Regions from separate parts of the Paenibacillus taichungensis genome, predicted to be linked through region 2. Evidence: a T-box and tRNA genes for the amino acid it is inferred to sense, from the RefSeq annotation. Region 2 holds a T-box; the other holds one or more tRNA genes.
The links. A T-box is a leader RNA that pairs with one kind of tRNA and senses whether it is charged. The one in region 2 lies ahead of trpS (tryptophan--tRNA ligase), so its partner is inferred to be a tRNA-Trp.

Region 1: it has a tRNA-Trp gene. The T-box ahead of trpS (tryptophan--tRNA ligase) is inferred to sense a tRNA for this amino acid. The anticodon was not compared.

What each region holds. Positions count from the first base shown of each region.
Region 1 covers NZ_CP194720.1:214,698-224,898, reverse strand. Annotated here, with positions in the region: gene ACR1R9_RS01130 (PspC domain-containing protein) at 1-228, opposite strand, end outside; gene ACR1R9_RS01125 (PspA/IM30 family protein) at 233-904, opposite strand; gene ACR1R9_RS01120 (LiaF transmembrane domain-containing protein) at 938-1,246, opposite strand; gene ACR1R9_RS01115 (helix-turn-helix domain-containing protein) at 1,764-4,121, shown strand; gene ACR1R9_RS01110 (class I SAM-dependent methyltransferase) at 4,305-5,123, opposite strand; tRNA gene ACR1R9_RS01105 (tRNA-Leu) at 5,593-5,671, opposite strand; tRNA gene ACR1R9_RS01100 (tRNA-Cys) at 5,695-5,768, opposite strand; tRNA gene ACR1R9_RS01095 (tRNA-Gly) at 5,775-5,849, opposite strand; tRNA gene ACR1R9_RS01090 (tRNA-Gln) at 5,854-5,928, opposite strand; tRNA gene ACR1R9_RS01085 (tRNA-His) at 5,942-6,014, opposite strand; tRNA gene ACR1R9_RS01080 (tRNA-Trp) at 6,044-6,117, opposite strand; tRNA gene ACR1R9_RS01075 (tRNA-Tyr) at 6,124-6,209, opposite strand; tRNA gene ACR1R9_RS01070 (tRNA-Thr) at 6,215-6,290, opposite strand; tRNA gene ACR1R9_RS01065 (tRNA-Phe) at 6,309-6,384, opposite strand; tRNA gene ACR1R9_RS01060 (tRNA-Asp) at 6,481-6,558, opposite strand; tRNA gene ACR1R9_RS01055 (tRNA-Met) at 6,586-6,659, opposite strand; tRNA gene ACR1R9_RS01050 (tRNA-Val) at 6,678-6,753, opposite strand; tRNA gene ACR1R9_RS01045 (tRNA-Glu) at 6,824-6,895, opposite strand; tRNA gene ACR1R9_RS01040 (tRNA-Ser) at 6,902-6,993, opposite strand; tRNA gene ACR1R9_RS01035 (tRNA-Asn) at 6,997-7,072, opposite strand; rRNA gene ACR1R9_RS01030 (23S ribosomal RNA) at 7,141-10,066, opposite strand.
Region 2 covers NZ_CP194720.1:5,312,596-5,322,796, reverse strand. Annotated here, with positions in the region: gene ACR1R9_RS23880 (rhamnogalacturonan acetylesterase) at 1-779, shown strand, start outside; gene ACR1R9_RS23875 (sensory rhodopsin transducer) at 1,420-1,830, shown strand; gene ACR1R9_RS23870 (Ger(x)C family spore germination protein) at 1,903-3,048, opposite strand; gene ACR1R9_RS23865 (spore germination protein) at 3,057-4,526, opposite strand; gene ACR1R9_RS23860 (GerAB/ArcD/ProY family transporter) at 4,507-5,613, opposite strand; gene trpS (tryptophan--tRNA ligase) at 5,683-6,675, opposite strand; T-box leader at 7,018-7,321, opposite strand; gene ACR1R9_RS23850 (DMT family transporter) at 7,349-8,284, opposite strand; gene ACR1R9_RS23845 (PLP-dependent aminotransferase family protein) at 8,462-9,856, shown strand; gene ACR1R9_RS23840 (glutamate-1-semialdehyde 2,1-aminomutase) at 9,949-10,201, opposite strand, start outside.

The sequences.
Region 1 (10,201 bases), 1.8 Mb from region 2:
TCCTCTTACGTGATCAGTACCATAAGTGTATGGATCAGCGTGATAGGGTTCTTTTGGCACTACCAATGCAGCGATGAAGTAGATCAACAATGATGTACCCCCCGTAGCGAAAATACTGATGAAGAAAATGATACGCAGCAGCGTGGAACTAAATCCAAGATTTTCAGATATGCCGCCAATCAAACCTGTCAGCATACGATTACGCGATGAGCGGTAAAGTTTATTCATGTGTCTACTCCTTTCTGTCATTGTTAAGCTTTTGTTTCAGCCGTTCCAGTTCTTTGTCCAGCGTAGAGGATGACATGGTGCCAGACGTACCTGACCCATCCTGACTCATCCGCCGCAAATCCCGGAGACTTTGTGCCTCATATTCGAGATCAGAAACTTGATCGTCCAGCCGGTTGAACATACGGGGTACATTCTGACCGTTGTAGTGACCTCTCTGATTCATTCTTTGCTGCAATTGAATCGTCTGCATACGAGCGTAGTAATATTGGCGTTTGCTGTATACATTTTGATACTCCACTTTCAGTTGGTCGATCTGTTCGTCCAGTTCCTGTAAAGCCGCATTGCTTTGTGCGTACAATTCATTGTATTGCTCCATTTTTTCCTCGTGGAGAATTTTCTCCTGCAAAGCAAGTTTGGCTAAATGCTCCTCGCCTGCTTTCAGAGCCATGGAAGCTTGTTCTTCCCGTTTGTGTACCATACCTGCTGCCTGATCCGCTTGTTGTTTCATTTGTCTGGTATGGCTTGCATATTGATGACGAAGCTTCTCGGCTTCACCGATGTCTTGGCGGGTCGAGACCAGAAACTGATCAATCAGTTTGACTGGATCCTGACTTTGCTCCAGATGTTCGTTTAAATTAGCTACGGTAATGTCCCGCATTCGACGAAATACACTCATTTTGTCTGTCCTCCTTATCATAATCGTGAAAGCTTAGTAACGGCCACGACGACTGCGATTATTACTCAACATGGAGAATCCGAAGATGATTAACCCAATCGCGATGATCGGTCCGATCAGCCAGGCCAGTTTACCCAGCAATGAGAGGATACCGATGAAGAGAACAATCCATCCAAGCAGTACATTTCCTCGTTTAACTCCGTAGTAGCCAAGTGCAATCATCAGGATCGGAATTAGATAACCCATTAAATGTCCCAGTAGAGGAGTTAACTTTCCGAAGAGGAGGAGTGCACCCAATGCAATAAGTACAACCGCCCAGCCATTTCCTTTATTCCATCTCATAATTATTGTTCACCACCCTTTCGGTTCGTTAATTTTGGTTTGTGTGTTTGTTCGTTTGTTTCTTGTTTAACCTTATGTCCTTATTCTAGGGGAAATTGCGACTTTTCAAAACAGACCGTGGACGGTTTTTCATCCTAGACTCAGGTCGGGGATCGGGTTGGACCTTTGACTGTCCCTTGATCAGACCATTGGCCACTATACCGAATAAAGGCCTTAGATATCCCTTATTACCCTTCTTCAAAGCCGTTTCACCCCGTATGAATACGACTTCCATACCTCTTATCTACGTTCTCCCTCGACTGACGTTTCCCATTATGCCTTCCATTAAAGCTAAAACGACCTCTATTAAAATTTGAACGATTTCATGATCTTAATTTCCGCTTGGTTTTTTATTACTTTTTTATCCAAATAAACAAAATTTAGATTGTTCTATATGTAAGCGTTTACTAAAATAGAAAGTGTTACTACTTCATAAGTCAGGAGTGGACCTGTGCGATCATTCAGCTATCTACATAAAATGATAGTCTTCGGAATCTTGTTAAGTACCCTGCCCATTCTGTTGACGGGAATCGCCGCTTTTATCTATTCTTCAAAACAATCAGAGCTGCATCGTGCTCAAGCCAATAAACAACTGTTAATCCAAATGCAAACCAACGTGGAGCACAAACTTGCAACCGTAAGCTATATGCTTGATCAGGCCGTTCGGTCACCGGACACGCTCCATTCGCTAACTTCATCATCATCTGTTCAGGGTACCGGGCCTTTGTTTGCTGAGAAGTTACAGACCGAATTCAAGAATATGAGGTCATGGGAACCTCTGATGGATATTACGCTTGTAAATCAGACCCAGGACTGGCTTATCGATCATGCTGGCCTATACCTGAATACTGACTTCCCAATGGCTCTGCCCATGAAAGATTTGTTATCCAACACCCTCACTTCCGGTTGGCAGCTTACACCATCATCTGTTTTCAATAACAATGAGCGCCCGGTGAATTCAGGCTGTATCTATCATATTGCACTCGCCAGATCGATACCCGATGTAAATGTTTCTTCTGACGCTGCCCTGATTGCGGGAGTTCCCGCATGCTCACTACAAAAACCACTGGAAGAGGATGCACCCGACAGCTCTACAGCCGGACTTATCATTTTGAATCGTGAACAACGCATCATGGTCCACCCCGATCCCGAATATATTGGTCAGCCATTAGCTTCAGCAGGAATATGGGACAACGATTCGAAGGCCAACTTTAGTGAATTGTTATCTAAGCGTGGTTTCGCTGCCTCTTCAGGTCAACGAGAGGTGCGTATTGCAGATACACGTTACTCGCTGTCCTATGCGCATTCTTCTCTAAAAGGGTGGACATATATTCTCATTTCGCCTACGAATATTCTTACTCACGAGTATGTTCAGATTGGGCTGCACACCATGTATATCAGTGTTGCTATGCTACTGCTCTCACTGTTGCTCTCATGGGTAGGTTCGAGACGAATGCATATTCCCATCCGCAAGCTTCTTGCACAACTCGGTGATAAACGCTTACCCGATCGCCTTGCAACCAAGTCTACACTTCATATAGACGAATTCGAGCAAATCAGAGCTGGCGTCTCGCAGCTCTCTGCTTCTCAATCCCAGCTTGAAAGCAAACTAAATCAATATAAGTTGCAGATACGCACTCATTTTCTAATCAACCTGCTTCTGGGTAAAAATGCACCGTCCACTCTTCATGACACACTCAGAGAGAATGGTTATGGTTCACAGCTTCAAGAGTGGCAACAAATAGCCGTCATTGCAATCCAGACTGATCTTATGAATCACACCAAATATCATGCCAAGGATCGGGATCTGTTGTTGTTTGCCGTTCAGAACATACTGGAGGAGAGTATTTATGCAGAACAACAGTTACTTCCTGTGGTATATGAACAGGCTGTCGTTACAATCATCGGTACCTCTGAGCAAGACCGTGTTCGTTTTTCACAACATCTGTACACGTTAACCGAACAACTCCAACATCAGATCAGTGTGATCCTTAGTCTTCAAGTAAGCATTGGCTTCAGTCAGCCTCACAACTCCCTATTTCAGATACCACAAGCTTATACAGAGGCCTTTGAGGCACTTAAGCATCGAATGAAACTGGGAGCAGGCATCATCTTTCAGTTTGAGGCGATAGACAATAGTACTTCCCATTGGACACTGCCATATCCCGAATCACTGGAATATACGCTGATACAAGCTATCCAAAATGCCGATGAAGCCCTGGCCTCCTCTCATCTCCATCAGTTGCTTAAAGTGCTCTTTGGCATGGAATGCACACCGGAAGAATATCAGGTAGCACTTACCCGATTGTTAACACATATTTTGCAGATGATGCAGGAATCCGGTATACGACTGGGACAGATCTCCAAAGGCCATGGGTCTATTTTCAATGAACTTCATGCTCTGCAGTATGCAGCTGAGGTTGAGCAATGGTTTAACAAACATATCATCATACCGATCATTCTCATTTTGAAAGAAAGACAGTACGCCCAATATCAGCAAATATCCGAGAAAATGATTGCCATCATACAGCAAGAATACGATAAGGATCTGACGTTGGAGGAATGCGCATCCAGACTTCATTACAATGCCAACTACCTAAGTAGTGTGTTCCGCAAAGAGACAGGATGTTCATTCAGTGAGTATCTGACAAAGTACCGCTTCAGTATAGCTAAAAAATGGCTCGACGAAAGCGAGCTGACGGTCAAGGATATCGCCGCACGGCTTCGTTATAACAACCCGCAGAACTTTATCCGTTCTTTTCGAAAATGGGAAGGGATCACGCCTGGACAGTATAGGGGACGTAAACATAAGCCTGATCTATACATGAAGCAATAACGGCTCTTTGGAGGATGAAGTATGAGAGTTATATCAATTTCTATTTATAGAAGAAGAACGTTTGTTATTTAGTCGAAGAATAAGATGTCTTATATCTGACCATCAAAAAGGGAGCAGTTATACTGCTCCCTTTTCCTTTTTAAAACTTTATCTAAATTGATTCCTGCTGAAATGGGTCTACTGTTACTTGGTCCGTACCACTTTCATGTTCTGTTGCTCCAATTGAATCAGAATTTTACCGAACTTCCCTCCGCGTGAGAATGTAACCATACCATCCTTGTAAGTGTCTCTGATATATTGCTCAGCCAGGGCAAGTGAACCTTCATCCGTTGGCAGTTCGTGCGTGCTAAGCCACTCCTGAAGCTTATCAACGACTTCCTCAACAGACATCTGCATATAACTTGTTTCTTTAGTGATTAAGGTGGTGTAAGAATAATCTTTCAGGTACAGCAGCTGTTGTATATATCCCATATCTCCGGCGTTGTATGATGGATAGACACCTAGTACCTCTTTAAGCTCATTTATTAGTGTGTGTTCTCTCGGTCCAGCCATCGTACTAATATAAACATACTTTCGGGCAGTGCTAATCGCCTGTTCAATCGTTTCCCAATTCGACATTGCCGGGCACATGGATGCAAATGCAAAATCATATTTCTTCTCCCAGCCTTTGTCCTGAATCGATATGTCCTCGAACCGCTCTGAAACGATATCAATACTGGATGTAAGGGATGCAGGAATAGTCTCCTTCATTAATGAAACTAACAGTTCAGAGGGCTCTACAGCTGTAACGTTCGCTCCTTTGGTTGCAAAAGGAATCGTAAAGATGCCTGACGCTGCTCCAATGTCTAATATGGATAACCCGTCAAAACTCACACCCTGATTTTCTATCCAGCCTGTGATGCGATCGGATCGCTTCTTTCCATCGTCAGTAAACGACTGTTGGTGATATTCTCTAGCCCATCGTTCAAATGCTCCTGTTGCGTCAAACGCCGTACTCTTCATATTGTATTTTGAAGCTGTCGACTGATTCTTCCCACACAGATCGATCAAATAAAATTTCAGAATGTTTTAATACATGTTTTTCCTCAGACACGTTGCTTCACTCCGTTTCTTTTATAAAATATAAATTCACACGCAAAAGGATACTATCTTGCTTGGATAAGCATCTTTTATATGAATTTAAAAGAGCTATAATATCCATAATTAAACGAAGTAATATTAGAGACTTTGTATATCCACAATATACTGATTAAAGTTATGAGTCAATACGTAAACAAAAATAATTCCATCTCCTTCTATAAGCCATAATCCGAGTGCCAGAGATCAGGGAATGAAATGGTGTTGTGATGACCTACAAAATTCCATTCAGGAGCCCCTCTTTGCTTAATTGCCGCACGTCACCTTTCATTCCGACAAATAAAAAAAGCTCATTAGATTTTGCATCTAATGAGCTTTTCCATACTTGCTTGAATACCGGCGAGAGGACTCGAACCTCCACGGTTTCCCACTCGATTTTGAGTCGAGCGCGTCTGCCATTCCGCCACGCCGGCATATGAAGTTTTTATGAAAATACTGGAGGCGCCACCCAGATTCGAACTGGGGATAAAGCTTTTGCAGAGCTGTGCCTTACCACTTGGCTATGGCGCCATATTTTGGAGCGGACGACGGGAATCGAACCCGCGACCCTCGCCTTGGCAAGGCGATGCTCTACCGCTGAGCCACGTCCGCATAATGGCTGGGGATATAGGATTTGAACCTATGCATGACGGAGTCAAAGTCCGTTGCCTTACCGCTTGGCTAATCCCCAAAAAAAACAAAGGGGCGATCGAGGGGAATTGAACCCCCGAATGCCGGATCCACAAACCGGTGCGTTAACCACTTCGCCACGATCGCCATAATACAATATGTTCTTAAAAGTTAATTGGCAGGGGCAGCAGGAATTGAACCCACACCAACGGTTTTGGAGACCGTTGTTCTACCTTTAAACTATGCCCCTAAAAACTGGTGGAGGATGATGGATTCGAACCACCGAACCCGTACGGGAGCAGATTTACAGTCTGATGCGTTTGGCCACTTCGCTAATCCTCCATAAGTGGTGCCGGCGAGAGGACTTGAACCCCCAACCTACTGATTACAAGTCAGTTGCTCTACCAGTTGAGCTACACCGGCGTATTAAGTTGTGATAAATGGTGGCTCGGGACGGAATCGAACCGCCGACACGAGGATTTTCAGTCCTCTGCTCTACCGACTGAGCTACCGAGCCATAATAAAGTTTAATCCTGAAACGTTACACTTTATCTAGGGCGTTCGGTGCCATATAGCAGATTTAGTGAACAGCTTCCTCATGTAAAGATTAAAATGGCGGAACCGACGGGATTCGAACCCGCGATCTCCTGCGTGACAGGCAGGCATGTTAGGCCAACTACACCACGGTTCCAGATCACTTTCTTGATAGAAAGTATAATTGCGGGGGCAGGATTTGAACCTGCGGCCTTCGGGTTATGAGCCCGACGAGCTACCGGGCTGCTCCACCCCGCGTCGTTATTAAAAGTTATATGGTGGAGGCTGAGGGGATCGAACCCCCGACCCTCTGCTTGTAAGGCAGATGCTCTCCCAGCTGAGCTAAGCCTCCGAACAACACATTTATGATCTTATCATAAAATTGCTGTGTAAATCAACTTCTTTTTTTTCGAAGTTAGATATGACCCGTAGGGGATTCGAACCCCTGTTACCTCCGTGAAAGGGAGGTGTCTTAACCCCTTGACCAACGGGCCTTGCTATGGCGGAGAGAGAGGGATTCGAACCCTCGAGACGCTTGTGGCGCCTACACGATTTCCAATCGTGCTCCTTCGGCCAACTCGGACACCTCTCCATATGGCTCCCCGAACAGGGCTCGAACCTGTGACAACTCGATTAACAGTCGAGTGCTCTACCAACTGAGCTATCAGGGAATAATGCTTCAGAGATCATTCTCTGAAAACTAGATCCGAAACGAAATGTGCGATTTACAACTTGCATATTGGATAAGCCCTCGACCGATTAGTACTGGTCAGCTCCATGCATTGCTGCACTTCCACCCCCAGCCTATCTACCTCGTCGTCTTCAAGGGGTCTTACATACTGGGAAATCTCATCTTGAGGGGGGCTTCACGCTTAGATGCTTTCAGCGCTTATCCCTTCCGTACATAGCTACCCAGCGGTGCTCCTGGCGGAACAACTGGTACACCAGCGGTACGTCCATCCCGGTCCTCTCGTACTAAGGACAGCTCCTCTCAAATTTCCTACGCCCACGACAGATAGGGACCGAACTGTCTCACGACGTTCTGAACCCAGCTCGCGTACCGCTTTAATGGGCGAACAGCCCAACCCTTGGGACCTACTTCAGCCCCAGGATGCGATGAGCCGACATCGAGGTGCCAAACCTCCCCGTCGATGTGGACTCTTGGGGGAGATAAGCCTGTTATCCCCAGGGTAGCTTTTATCCGTTGAGCGATGGCCCTTCCATGCGGTACCACCGGATCACTAAGCCCGACTTTCGTCCCTGCTCGACTTGTAGGTCTCGCAGTCAAGCTCCCTTATGCCTTTGCACTCTTCGAATGATTTCCAACCATTCTGAGGGAACCTTTGGGCGCCTCCGTTACTCTTTAGGAGGCGACCGCCCCAGTCAAACTGCCCACCTGACACTGTCCCCGCACCGGATTACGGTACCAGGTTAGAACCTAGATACGATCAGGGTGGTATCCCAACGGTGCCTCCACACAAGCTGGCGCTCATGCTTCAAAGGCTCCCACCTATCCTGTACAGATCGTACCCAAATTCAATATCAAGCTGCAGTAAAGCTCCATGGGGTCTTTCCGTCTTGTCGCGGGTAACCTGCATCTTCACAGGTATTAAAATTTCACCGGATCTCTCGTTGAGACAGCGCCCAAGTCGTTACGCCATTCGTGCGGGTCAGAATTTACCTGACAAGGAATTTCGCTACCTTAGGACCGTTATAGTTACGGCCGCCGTTTACTGGGGCTTCGGTTCACAGCTTCGGATTGCTCCTAACCGCTCCCCTTAACCTTCCAGCACCGGGCAGGCGTCAGCCCGTATACTTCGCCTTACGGCTTCGCACAGACCTGTGTTTTTGCTAAACAGTCGCTTGGGCCTTTTCACTGCGGCCCCCTCGTGCTATTCACACTACCGGGGCACCCCTTCTCCCGAAGTTACGGGGTCATTTTGCCGAGTTCCTTAACGAGAGTTCTTCCGCGCGCCTTAGAATTCTCTTCTCGCCTACCTGTGTCGGTTTGCGGTACGGGCACCATCACCTGGCTAGAGGCTTTTCTTGGCAGTGTGAGATCATGACCTTCGCTACTATAATTTTCGCTCCCCATTACAGCCCAGCCTTACGATGTGCGGATTTGCCTACACATCAGCCTCACTGCTTAGACGGACATCCATCAGTCCGCGTCACTACCCTGCTGCGTCCCCCCATTGCTCATAACGGCTTACGGTGGTACAGGAATTTCGACCTGTTGTCCTTCGACTACGCCTTTCGGCCTCGCCTTAGGTCCCGACTTACCCTGAGCGGACGAGCCTTCCTCAGGAACCCTTAGGCTTTCGGCGGATCAGATTCTCACTGATCTTTTCGTTACTCATACCGGCATTCTCACTTGTATAATGTCCAGCGCTCCTTACGGTACACCTTCAACCCTTATACAACGCTCCCCTACCCCTGATGCAAAGCATCAAGCCATAGCTTCGGTGGTGTGTTTAGCCCCGTTACATTTTCGGCGCAGAGTCACTCGACCAGTGAGCTATTACGCACTCTTTCAATGGTGGCTGCTTCTAAGCCAACATCCTGGTTGTCTGTGCAACTCCACATCCTTTCCCACTTAACACACACTTGGGGACCTTAGCTGATGGTCTGGGCTGTTTCCCTTTTGACAATGGATCTTAGCACTCACTGTCTGACTCCCGGAAGTAAGTCTATGGCATTCGGAGTTTGACTGAGCTTGGTAACCCTTGCGGGCCCCGCACCCAATCAGTGCTCTACCTCCACGACTCTGTTTTCCGAGGCTAGCCCTAAAGCTATTTCGGGGAGAACCAGCTATCTCCGAGTTCGATTGGAATTTCTCCGCTACCCCCACCTCATCCCCGCACTTTTCAACGTGCGTGGGTTCGGGCCTCCAGTGCGTGTTACCGCACCTTCACCCTGGACAGGGGTAGATCACCCGGTTTCGGGTCTACGTCCACGTACTATGTCGCCCTATTCAGACTCGCTTTCGCTGCGGCTCCGGCTCTTCACCTTAACCTTGCACGGGAACGTAACTCGCCGGTTCATTCTACAAAAGGCACGCCATCACCCCTAAAACGGGCTCTGACTTTTTGTAAGCACACGGTTTCAGGTTCTATTTCACTCCCCTTCCGGGGTGCTTTTCACCTTTCCCTCACGGTACTGCTTCACTATCGGTCGCTAGGAAGTATTTAGCCTTGGCAGATGGTCCTGCCGGATTCATACGGGGTTTCACGTGCCCCGCACTACTCGGGATACATCTCGGAGAGAACCAACTTTCAAGTACAGGGCTTTTACCTTCTTTGGCGGGCCTTTCCAGACCTCTTCGTTTAACCGGTTCCTTTGTAACTCCATGTGAGATGTCCCACAACCCCAAAGAGCAAGCTCTCTGGTTTGGGCTTCTCCGCGTTCGCTCGCCGCTACTGACGGAATCACTATTGTTTTCTCTTCCTCAAGGTACTTAGATGTTTCAGTTCCCCTGGTATGCCTCTACATAACCTATGTATTCAGTTATGAGTAACTGGAAATTACCCCAGCTGGGTTTCCCCATTCGGACACCCCCGGATCAAAGCTTGCTTACAGCTCCCCGAGGCAGTTTCGTTGTTCGCCACGTCCTTCATCGGCTCCTAGCGCCTAGGCATCCTCCGTGTGCTCTTAGTAGCTTAACCAATTGCTCCAAGGAGCAAATGCAATCTACCGTTTTTATTGAAACTTGTTTACACAAGTTCAGCTTAAAAAGGAATGTTCTAATTCGCAATTTTCGTTTCGATATCTAGTTTTCAAAGAACAAGCTCCATGCAAAA
Region 2 (10,201 bases):
CAGAGGTTCGATTCTCGGTTGTGGTTCGTGGCGGGAAGCTCCGACTATCCTTCTCCGGTCCTGCACCACGGATTAATGCATTGGAGATCACGCTTGCCAATCAAACGATGACAGTATTTCTCGCTGGTGATTCTACAGTGACAGATCAGCCGGAAAGTGGATATCCATACTGTGGCTGGGGGCAGCTGTTACCCGCACAGTTCAAACATGATGTTGCTGTGGATAATCATGCCCAGTCTGGACGCAGTTCCCGAAGCTTTATCAATGAAGGCAGATTGGATGCCATTCTGGAGAAGATGAAACCGGAAGATTTTCTGTTTATTCAATTTGGACATAACGATGAGAAGCCGGACCCTGACCGGGGAACGGAGCCTTTCACAACATATAAGGAATATCTGAAAAAGTATATCGATGCCGCCCGCGAAGCTAAGGCTCATCCGGTGCTCGTGACACCCGTGCATCGGCGCTATTTCGCTGATGACGGAACATTGACCGACACCCATGGCGATTATATCGTCGCCGTGCGTGAGCTGGCACAAGAGGAAGGGGTACCGCTGATTGATCTGGCTGAGCGAAGCCGCATTCTGTTCGAGCAAGCGGGCATTGAAGGCAGCAAGGAGGACTTCATGTGGGTGCTGCCGGGTGAGTATGTAAACTTCCCAGCAGGCGTGGAGGATAACACGCATTTTCAGGAGCGCGGTGCCCGTCGCCTCGCCATGCAGGTAGCGGAAGCCATCCGCGAGCTGCGCCTGCAGCCGCTGCAAATGTATTTGAGGTGAGGGAGCAAAGGAGGAGGGCGGAATCGGAGCAGAGGGAGCGAAGCGTCCGCCTTTGGAGCGGGATTTCCCCTGCTGAGGGGAAATGAAAAAGAAATCCCGAGCCAACAGCGGCCCACAGCCCGATCCGCCCACCGCAGCGCCTGCACGCGAGTTAGCCTTGCTTTTATTCAGCGAGTTAACGAAGTAACGAGCAAGGATGCTTTTTAAGTTGCCCAGCGAGCATAGCGAAGGCAATAAGCCTTTAAAAAGCCAGGGCGAGCGTTGCAGCGGAGGAGGGCGGAATCGGAGCAGAGGGAGCGAAGCGTCCGCCTTTGGAGCGGGATTTCCCCTGCTGAAGTGGAAATGAGAAGAAATCCCGAGCCAACAGCGGCCCACAGCCCGATTCGCCCGCCGAAGCGTCTGCCTCGCGAGCCTCCCGTGCGTTTAACTAATTATTGCATTAGCAAAGGAGGAGGGCGGAATCGGAGCAGAGGGAGCGAAGCGTCCGCCTTTGGAGCGGGATTTTTCCTGCTGAGGGGGGAATGAGGAAGAAATCCCGAACCAACAGCGGCCCACAGCCCGATCCGCCCACCGCAGCGCCTGCCCCGGGAGCCTCCCGTGCGTTTAACTAATTATTGCATTAGCAAAGGAGGAATTATTAATGGCACAGGATCAGACAAACACTTCAGCACATAAAATATCTTCCACTGCGACAGGTCACACCTACTGGGTGATCCCCGATGGTTATATTCCACCGGACAGCTCGGGCTCGCTTGAGAGCCATGAGAGCATCTGTGTATTAAATACAGGCACAGTGGATGCACAGCTGCAAATAACGATTTACTTTGAAGACAGGGAACCGCTCGAAGATATCGTTGCTGAGGTTCCTGCGCGGAGAACAAAGCATATCCGGACAGCTTCGCTGAGATCGGGTGAACAACTTATCCCTCCGGGAGTACCCTATGCCATTACCGTCGCCAGCAATGTTCCTGTTATCGTACAGTACAGTCGTTTGGATACCACTCAGCCTGAACTGGCACTCATGAGTGTTATGGCGTTTCCACTGGGATAACATGTGAATTATAAAATGAAAAGACGATAAGTAACCTTGCATGGACTGCAGGCTACTTATCGTCTTTTTGCGTTACTCATCGTATTTATACGTACTGGCATTGAGGATTTTCACATGAACCTCCACCTTACCGAGTTTAAACCCCTCCAGTGGATTAGTCCTTTTATATACCGCTTGTCTCCATAAAGGGAGATCATGACGATATAGATGTTCCACAAAACCGTAGGAATCAACTTTGCGTGATTTGGTTTTTTCAAACGTATTGCGGATTTCGGACTCAATCTGTTTCTCCGCTGCCTTTTCCATGACATGGGGAGAACGATGAGAGTCATGATCCTCGATGATGGCGCCTTTAACCGAAGTAATCAAGTCAAATGTAACACCGTTTCCTTCTTTCCTCGCCTTAATCTTTGTCTTTGGGTTATTAAGCCTAAGCGTCAGCTCCGGCATTTTGCTCCCGTTGCTGTATACGTACAATGGATATTGATAGACGCGGTCATAATTCACGAATCGTGCGCCATCAGCGTCCTTACCCGTAACCCTGCCTTGATTTTTACCGTTTGAAATGACGTAAAACCCATCCATTCTAATCAGCGGGGGTGTTTCATCCCCGTTATACCAGGTCTGGTTCTGATTGGTAATGGACGGCAAAAGAATAACGGAAGCAGGCTCCCGAAATCCGTCAAGGAGCTGATGTAGCCGGATGGGTTCATAACCGGAATGTTGCTTGTACAGCTTCATAGGTTCAAACAGCTCGATCGTCTGGGCGGATTGGTTCAGCAGGGCAGAGGGAGAGAGTACATCTGTAATGTTATGCTCTGTACCGTAGAGCCAAGGGGTATATCTCAGTTGGCCTGAATGCAACAGTGTATTGAAGACATCCTCCAGTCGTCCATTCAACACATTTTTGGATAAAACAATCGCTTTTACATGGGTCCACAGCGTTTGTTGCTGAGAAGTTTGATATAGATCATCAATAGCCATACTCAGCGTAGAACCCTCACCCCGTCCGATCCAGATATCACTTGCTTGCCTTGAAGTTGGCCCTTCCTGTTTGGCAATACTGGAGAAATCAATGAGCTGAGCGTAAGCAACGTATTGGTTGTCTACATAATCTATTCCTACAGCCGTGATAAAGTTAATGCTCTGAACCTCTTTTGAATCCCAGCACCCGGTCAACAGGATAAAGCAGCTTATAAGCAAGCTAACCTTAGCCATCCATCTTGTCACGAGCGTTTCCTCCGGCGAGTGGAATCCTGGGTATGGAGTACGGCTGGGCGTTTGGTTCGTTTCATGGAAGGGGGCATGGAGACGGCTTGGGTGAAGTCGCCGGGTATATAAGGAGAGACGGGTGACAGGTATGAGACACCATAACACTCCAAGGATACGAGGTGCACCAGCAGACCAAGCAGTCCAATCATGAAACCGAATAACCCAAGAATGGAAGAAATGACTAGCATCCCAATCCGGACTTGAGCAGTAGCCCCACTGAGCACGGTATTCACCAGAATATAACTGGAGATCACCGAGATAGCGACCGTGACTATGATTGTGGGAGAAGTAATTCCTGCTCGAATAGCTGCATCTCCAATAATAAGTCCACCTACGACGCTGACGGTTTGTCCCAAGGCACGTGGGAGTCGGCGGCCAGCTTCATTAAATAGCTCGAACATAAATATCATTAAAAATGCTTCCAGCGTTACTGGCATGGGTAGACCCATCCGCGTGCCTGAAATGGTTGCCAGCAGGGGCAAGGGGATCTGCTCCACATTGAAACTGGTCAGGCCAATATAAAAGGCAGGAAAGAAACAAGCAATCAATAATCCGGAAATGCGCAAAATTCGCTCAAAAGTAACGATGAAAAAGGGGGTACTCTCGTCTTCCGGCGATTTTAGCTGATTAAACAGAGTGGTTGGAGCGATAATGGCTACCGGTGAACCTTCAATGAGAACCACAAATCGCCCATTTAAAAGAGAGTCCACGACATAATCGGGTCGCTCCGTATTATCCGTGAGTGGGAAGATACTGCGAATTCCCCCCATAATTGCACGTTCCATAATAGAGGTACCAAGAATGCCATCGATTTCAATTTGGTCGAGATTCTTGCGTGCTTCTTTCAGAATATCCGGGTTAATGATGTCTTTGACATACAACAGACCAATAGAGGTCTGGGTACGACCACCTTTAACATATTTCTCATAACACATGGAAGAGGTTTTCATTCGTTTGCGAATGAGGCCGATATTTACGGACAGCTCTTCAGTAAATCCGTCCCGAGGTCCTTTAATTGATGACTCGATTGCTGACTCCTCAGGGTTTCTTCCTGGTATACTCGCGATATCTAGACTGCAGGACTGATCACCATTTCCGAAAATAAGCAGTAATTGTCCGCTAAAAATCAGCAGATTTAAATTCTCTGTATCTGTAAGATCTTCTATTGGATTCAAGGTTAATCCCAATTCTTTGGGGTGTGCTTCTTCTATGAACAGAGAATGCTGTTCCAGCCGTGGGATAATAAACTGGTTGATTTGTTTACCGTCCACCAAACCATCGCAATAGAGCATAATTACCGACATATCGGTTTCATCTTTGGCTGGAAAGGTCTGAATAACAACATCTGCGCAGGGATCAAACTGCTCTTCGAAAGAGGCAAGCAGTGTTTCATGGGACGTGGTGTCAATCGTTTGGTGCTCCATGATGTTTCCTCCTCTGATGGCGTGAACTGATGTATGCAACTGCTGTTGCAACTACCGCTAGTCCGCTCAGATACATGAGATTGAACGGGAATATGTACTGGACAAGCAGCTTTTCGAATGTCATATCATCCAGAGGATACAGCATGGAAAGAATAAATAAAACGCCAAGAGTGGCACAACATATGATCCTTCTGGAGGCGCTCTTAATATTCCAAATTTCTACTACAATATACATGGCCAGACTAATCCGGGTGAAAGAACCGGCGAGCCATTGGTAAATGGAAAAGAAATCAGTCTGGGCAATATATTTGCCCAAGGAGGCAATTCGCCATTCTTCAAAGGCCGGATAACGCATTTTGGCAGCTTCGAAAGGGTCGAATTCCACGATTGCCCCAATAAGTGGGCCAAGGGTTAGACCAAGAATAATTGATGCGAGCATCAGGTATTGCCATACACGTATCCGCTTGGAGAGGTGGGGCTGCAAGTACCAGATGAACAGCAACTCAAACATGCCTGAAAGGCTGTAGACTGTGCCATGAAATACGGGATGCCAGCCATGTTCAAGCACAGGCAACAGACGACTGTAATCCTTGTATTGTGTATTAACGATAGCGACATAGAAGCCAAGCAACACAACCAAAGGCAGGATCAAGCCTGCTGTAAATGCCAGAGAGCGTACTCCTTTATAGGCCGCATAGGCACAGAGAGACATCAGGGCAATGCTTGTAACCAATATTGGCGTCTCCGTCAGATAATTGGTTTTGGCCCAAGTGGTGGTATCATGCAGAGTGAAGTAGATCACGGACAGAAAAAAGAGGCTGTTTCCCACCCGAAACAGCATGCCAAGAGGCTTGCCAAGATGGGAAGTCAGCCATTCATGCAGGGTTTGGTGCTGGAGAAAACGAGAAACATACGCAAGCATTAGAGTGAATATAAGATAAGGTCCTGCAGACAACAGAACGGATATCCATGCATCCCTTTTGGCTGAAGACAAAAGGGCAGGGATGATCAGGACGTGGCTGATCAGGCCGACAGATAACATCATTAACATCATGGCTTGCAAAAAAGAAGGCTGTGTTGGTTTCATGCTGAGGGGACCTCTTTTCCCAATATACTGTTCTCAGCAGTGTTAACGTGAACAAGCCTTCTCATACCGTCAGTCGAAATAACGTATTCCCATCGCTTCACGAACCTCTAGCATTGTCTCACGTGCAGCTTGACGGGCCTGACGTGTACCTTCCACGAGGATTTCTTTCACTTCATGCCCACGGTGTTCATAGTAATTTCGCCGTTCACGGAAAGGGGAGAGCAGTTCGTTAATTGCAGTACCTGCAATCTTTTTGCAATCCTTGCAACCAATGGTGCCGTTACTACAGTTCGCATGAATCTCAGCAGCCTCATCCTTTCGAAACAGCTGGTGATAGGCAAACACCGGACAAATATCTGGATGTCCCGGATCAGAACGATGAATGCGTGCAGGGTCAGTTTTCGCCTTGGACAGCTTGGCATATACATCATCAGGATGAGCATTCAACGAGATGGCGTTGCCCATACTTTTGCTCATTTTGCCCACGCCATCCAGTCCGCCCAGCCGTTCTCCGGTCAGAATACGTGGTTCAGGCAGAACTGGGGAATATAATTCATTGAACCTCCGTACCAGTTTCCGCGCTGTTTCGATATGTGGGATCTGGTCTTCTCCCGCTGGAACAAGGGTTGCTTTGCAGAACGCAATATCCGCAGCTTGGCTGACGGGATATCCAAGAAATCCGTAATAGAGATCCTTATAACCACGGTCACGCGCCTCGTTTTTTATCGTAGGATTATGCCGAAGACTGTTCACCGTGACAAACATGGAGAAAATGACAGTTAGCTCGGCAATTTCCGGAATCATCGACTGGATGAACAGAGTGGCTTTATTGGGATCGATACCTACGGCAAGATAATCAAGTGTCACTTGATGCACGCTGTCTGCAATCAGCCCCGGTTGGTCATAGTGGGTCGTGAGCGCCTGTACATCAGCCAGTAAAATATACGTTTTGTACTCATCCTGCAATTGCACCCGACTGCGCAGGCTGCCCACGTAATGGCCGAGATGAAGCTGTCCGGTTGTTCGGTCGCCGGTTAAAATAATGTCTTTGTTCTTGTTCATGGTTTATTCTCCTTTGATGTTGTGATTTTGCGATCCATAATTGCTGACGCCACCAGCCGTCTTCCACGACCATCACCTCCTTTCAGCCTGCATCTTTCTCAGTCGAACTAAAGATTATTTACACTTGTCACTTCGATGACAGAACAACCTTCCGATCGCTGTTATCCCCTGATTTTTTGATACACTTTTACAAAGGTGAAATCTGGGGATAAAGGCGAACACTCCGCTTCTTCAGGTTATTTCTGTCCTCTCCGTTCTTGTGTAAATGTTGAGTTGTACTAATAAAGAAATTAAATCAAAAAAAGCCTCGTCCTTCATCCTGTTTCCCAGACGGGAACAGAATAGAAGGACGAAGCTTATGCTTCGCGGTGCCACCTTAATTGGCCGCTGGTTGCGGCCCACTTGAGGGATACGGATAAATATATGCGGAAAGCTCACATATGCCTTATCGATATCCTGTCCATGGATAACGGCTGAACATGCCGCCTTGCCTACTGACGATCCGCGCTCCTGAGTACAGGTGGCAGAACGGGTTCAACTCGGAACTCCGAAGCCCATTTCCACATGACCGATACACCTGCTCACACCATCCGCCGGCTCTCTGAGGTATCCTGTCCTGTGTACTTCTCTTCATCATTGTTGATAACGTCCGTTTACAATTTTTCACATTGTATCATGCTTTATCTGGATTGACCAGCCCACGTTTTCTTCCGCTCATATTGGTGCCAAGTACACCAGCGATGATCAGCAGGGCTCCAACAAAGTGGTATCCATACACTGGTTCATGCAATATCCAGGCTCCGCCAGCAATCGAAATGAGCGTGGACAAATTACTGAATACACTCATTTTGGAAGCTTCCAGATGAGTCAGGGCATAACTCGCCAGCAGCGTGGAGAACATGGTGGAGAGGACGGCCAGATAGGCCAGTGCTCCTAGGTAAGATGCATCTCCGAGTGGCTTCACATAATCCACCATGGTTCCGCTCGACGCGTGACGAATCAGGGAAGCTGCGTTGAAGACGATAAATCCAACCATCAGGGTCACCCAGGTCAATTCCATCGGTTTATATTTCTGCGCCAAGGGTCTTGCCAATACACCATAACCTGCAAAACACACTGTGGAGAGCAGCAATAAAGCAATACCTTTAAAATTGCCTGCCGACATCCCGCTTCCTTTCATCAAGAAAATAAAGATCACACCCGCCACGGACAACAGTAGAAACAGTTTTTGCAAAAGGGATGTACGTTCTTTTAGAAAGATAGAGGCCAACACAAGTGTGAAAACGGGGGCCATCGCCTGGATAATCCCTGCTTCCGATGAGTTGGACGAGACTAACCCGAATGCCTGAAAGGCAAAAAACAAAACAGGAGAGAGCAGCCCGAGCGGAATGATACGCCACAGATCACGAAGGGTTAGCTTGATCTTGATCCATCCAAAAATAACAGGAATGCTGACTACAAGTAACGACAAGGCAAAACGGTGTGCCAATACATCAATTGGATGTGCGACACTTACCGTCATTTTAACGAATAAAAAGGATAAACCAATAATGGCTGCATATAAAACAGCTGCTACATATGCATATGTTCTAGTCTGGCTATTGTTCATAGGGTTTCCTCCAATAATACGGTTTTTCTTTATTACTTCAACGGCGCATATGTTGCTGCGTACGCTGTCTGACCTTATTCAATATACTGCCAGACCAATAGTGGTACAATAGACAAAAACGTATACTGTACCGGTACACTTAAAGTAATGCTGAAGTCGGAGGAGAGGCAGAATCCAATGAGAAAGTACGAAATTATTGCTGAATCACTTAAGCAATGGATTCAGGACCAATTGCGCCAGCAGAACAGTGGACAATGGCAGGATAAAGGCATCAAACTGCCGGCTGTGCGTGTTCTGGCTGAGCAATATCAATGTAGCGTAAGTACAGCCATACGCGCGTACGAGTGGCTGGAAGAACGCCATCTGGTCTACGCGGTGCCTCAGTCCGGATATTATGCGGTACAGAATGGAGCCGAAGTGGAGGATGGGGAATGGCAGGGTCCAATGGATTTTGCCTCCGCAGCTCCTGATCCGCGAGTATTCCCTTATTCCGATTTTCGCCATTGTGTGGATCAGGCTATGGAGAAGAAACAGGCGGATTTGTTTTTGTATGGAACTGAGAGAGGCTTACCTTCATTAATTGATCTGCTGCAGAAGCAATTCGCCGATTATCAGGTGTTTGCCCGGAATGAGCAGTTCTTTATTACGTCAGGGGTGCAGCAGGCCCTTGCTGTGCTGGCGCTAATGCCTTTTCCGAATGGGAAAAAGCAGGTGATGCTGGAACTGCCGGGTTATCATAATATGCCTTCGCTTCTACAAGGTCTGAATGTACCGATTGCTGGGGTCAGACGCTCTCTGGGTGGCCTAGATTGGGACACGCTCGAACGACAGTTTCGCGAAGAAGACATCAAATTTTTTTATGTTATGCCGCGTTTTCACAACCCGATTGGGACTTCCCTGACGTCAGCTGAGAAGAAAAAATTGATCAGGTTGGCGCAGCGTTATGATGTCTATCTGGTAGAGGATGATTTCTTGGCTGATCTGGAAGAGAACACGAAGCAGGACCCGTTATGGTCATATGATACGGAAGGGCGAGTCATTTATCTGAAAAGTTACTCCAAAATCCTGTTTCCCGGCCTGCGGATTGGCGTGGCTATTTTGCCTGCAAGTCTTACTGCATCGTTTAGTAAATACAAAAAAATGCTCGACATTGACACCGCGGTACTATCCCAGGCAGCACTTGAGGTCTATATCCGTAACGGGATGTTTGCCCACCATGGCAAAGTCATCCGCAGCCGCTATGCTGCCCGGATGAACAAATTGTATCAACAACTTAACGCCTTCCCAGACTTCGGCCCATTTGCGAATGCACCGCGTACTGGAGGGGAGCATACGGTTCTGCCGCTGCCTAAGGATATGCCGCTCAGGGTCTTGCTGTCCCGGTTGGACCAACGGGGAGTCATTGCCGATACAACAGAACGATATTATCCGGAAGGCGCACAGGAAATATATCAGGATAAAATGCTGCGGTTAAATATATCCAATGTTCCAAAGCAGCGGATCAAGGAAGGGCTGCGGATTATCCGTGAGGAAATAGTGAAACTGCAAAAGGCGTCCACACAAGCGGATTAATCGCTTGTGGGACGCCTTATTTCATGTGAATGTGATTAATTTCAGTAACATGCTATGCTGCGACGTGTGAATTGTTCTTGTTAGATAACGGTCTACGCCTGAGCCATAGCTTTGAAGGAAGCTTCTGCGGCTTCGAGTGTTTCCGCAACATCCTTGTCCGTATGTGCAGTAGTCAGGAACCAGGCTTCATATTTGGAAGGAGCCAGATTAATGCCACGATTCAGCATATGACGGAAGAAGGAAGCGAACTGTTCACCGTCGGTATCCTGGGCTTGATCATAGTTCGTAATCGGGTGGTCACAGAAGTGGGTGGAAAATGCACCACGAATTCGGTTAATGGTTAAT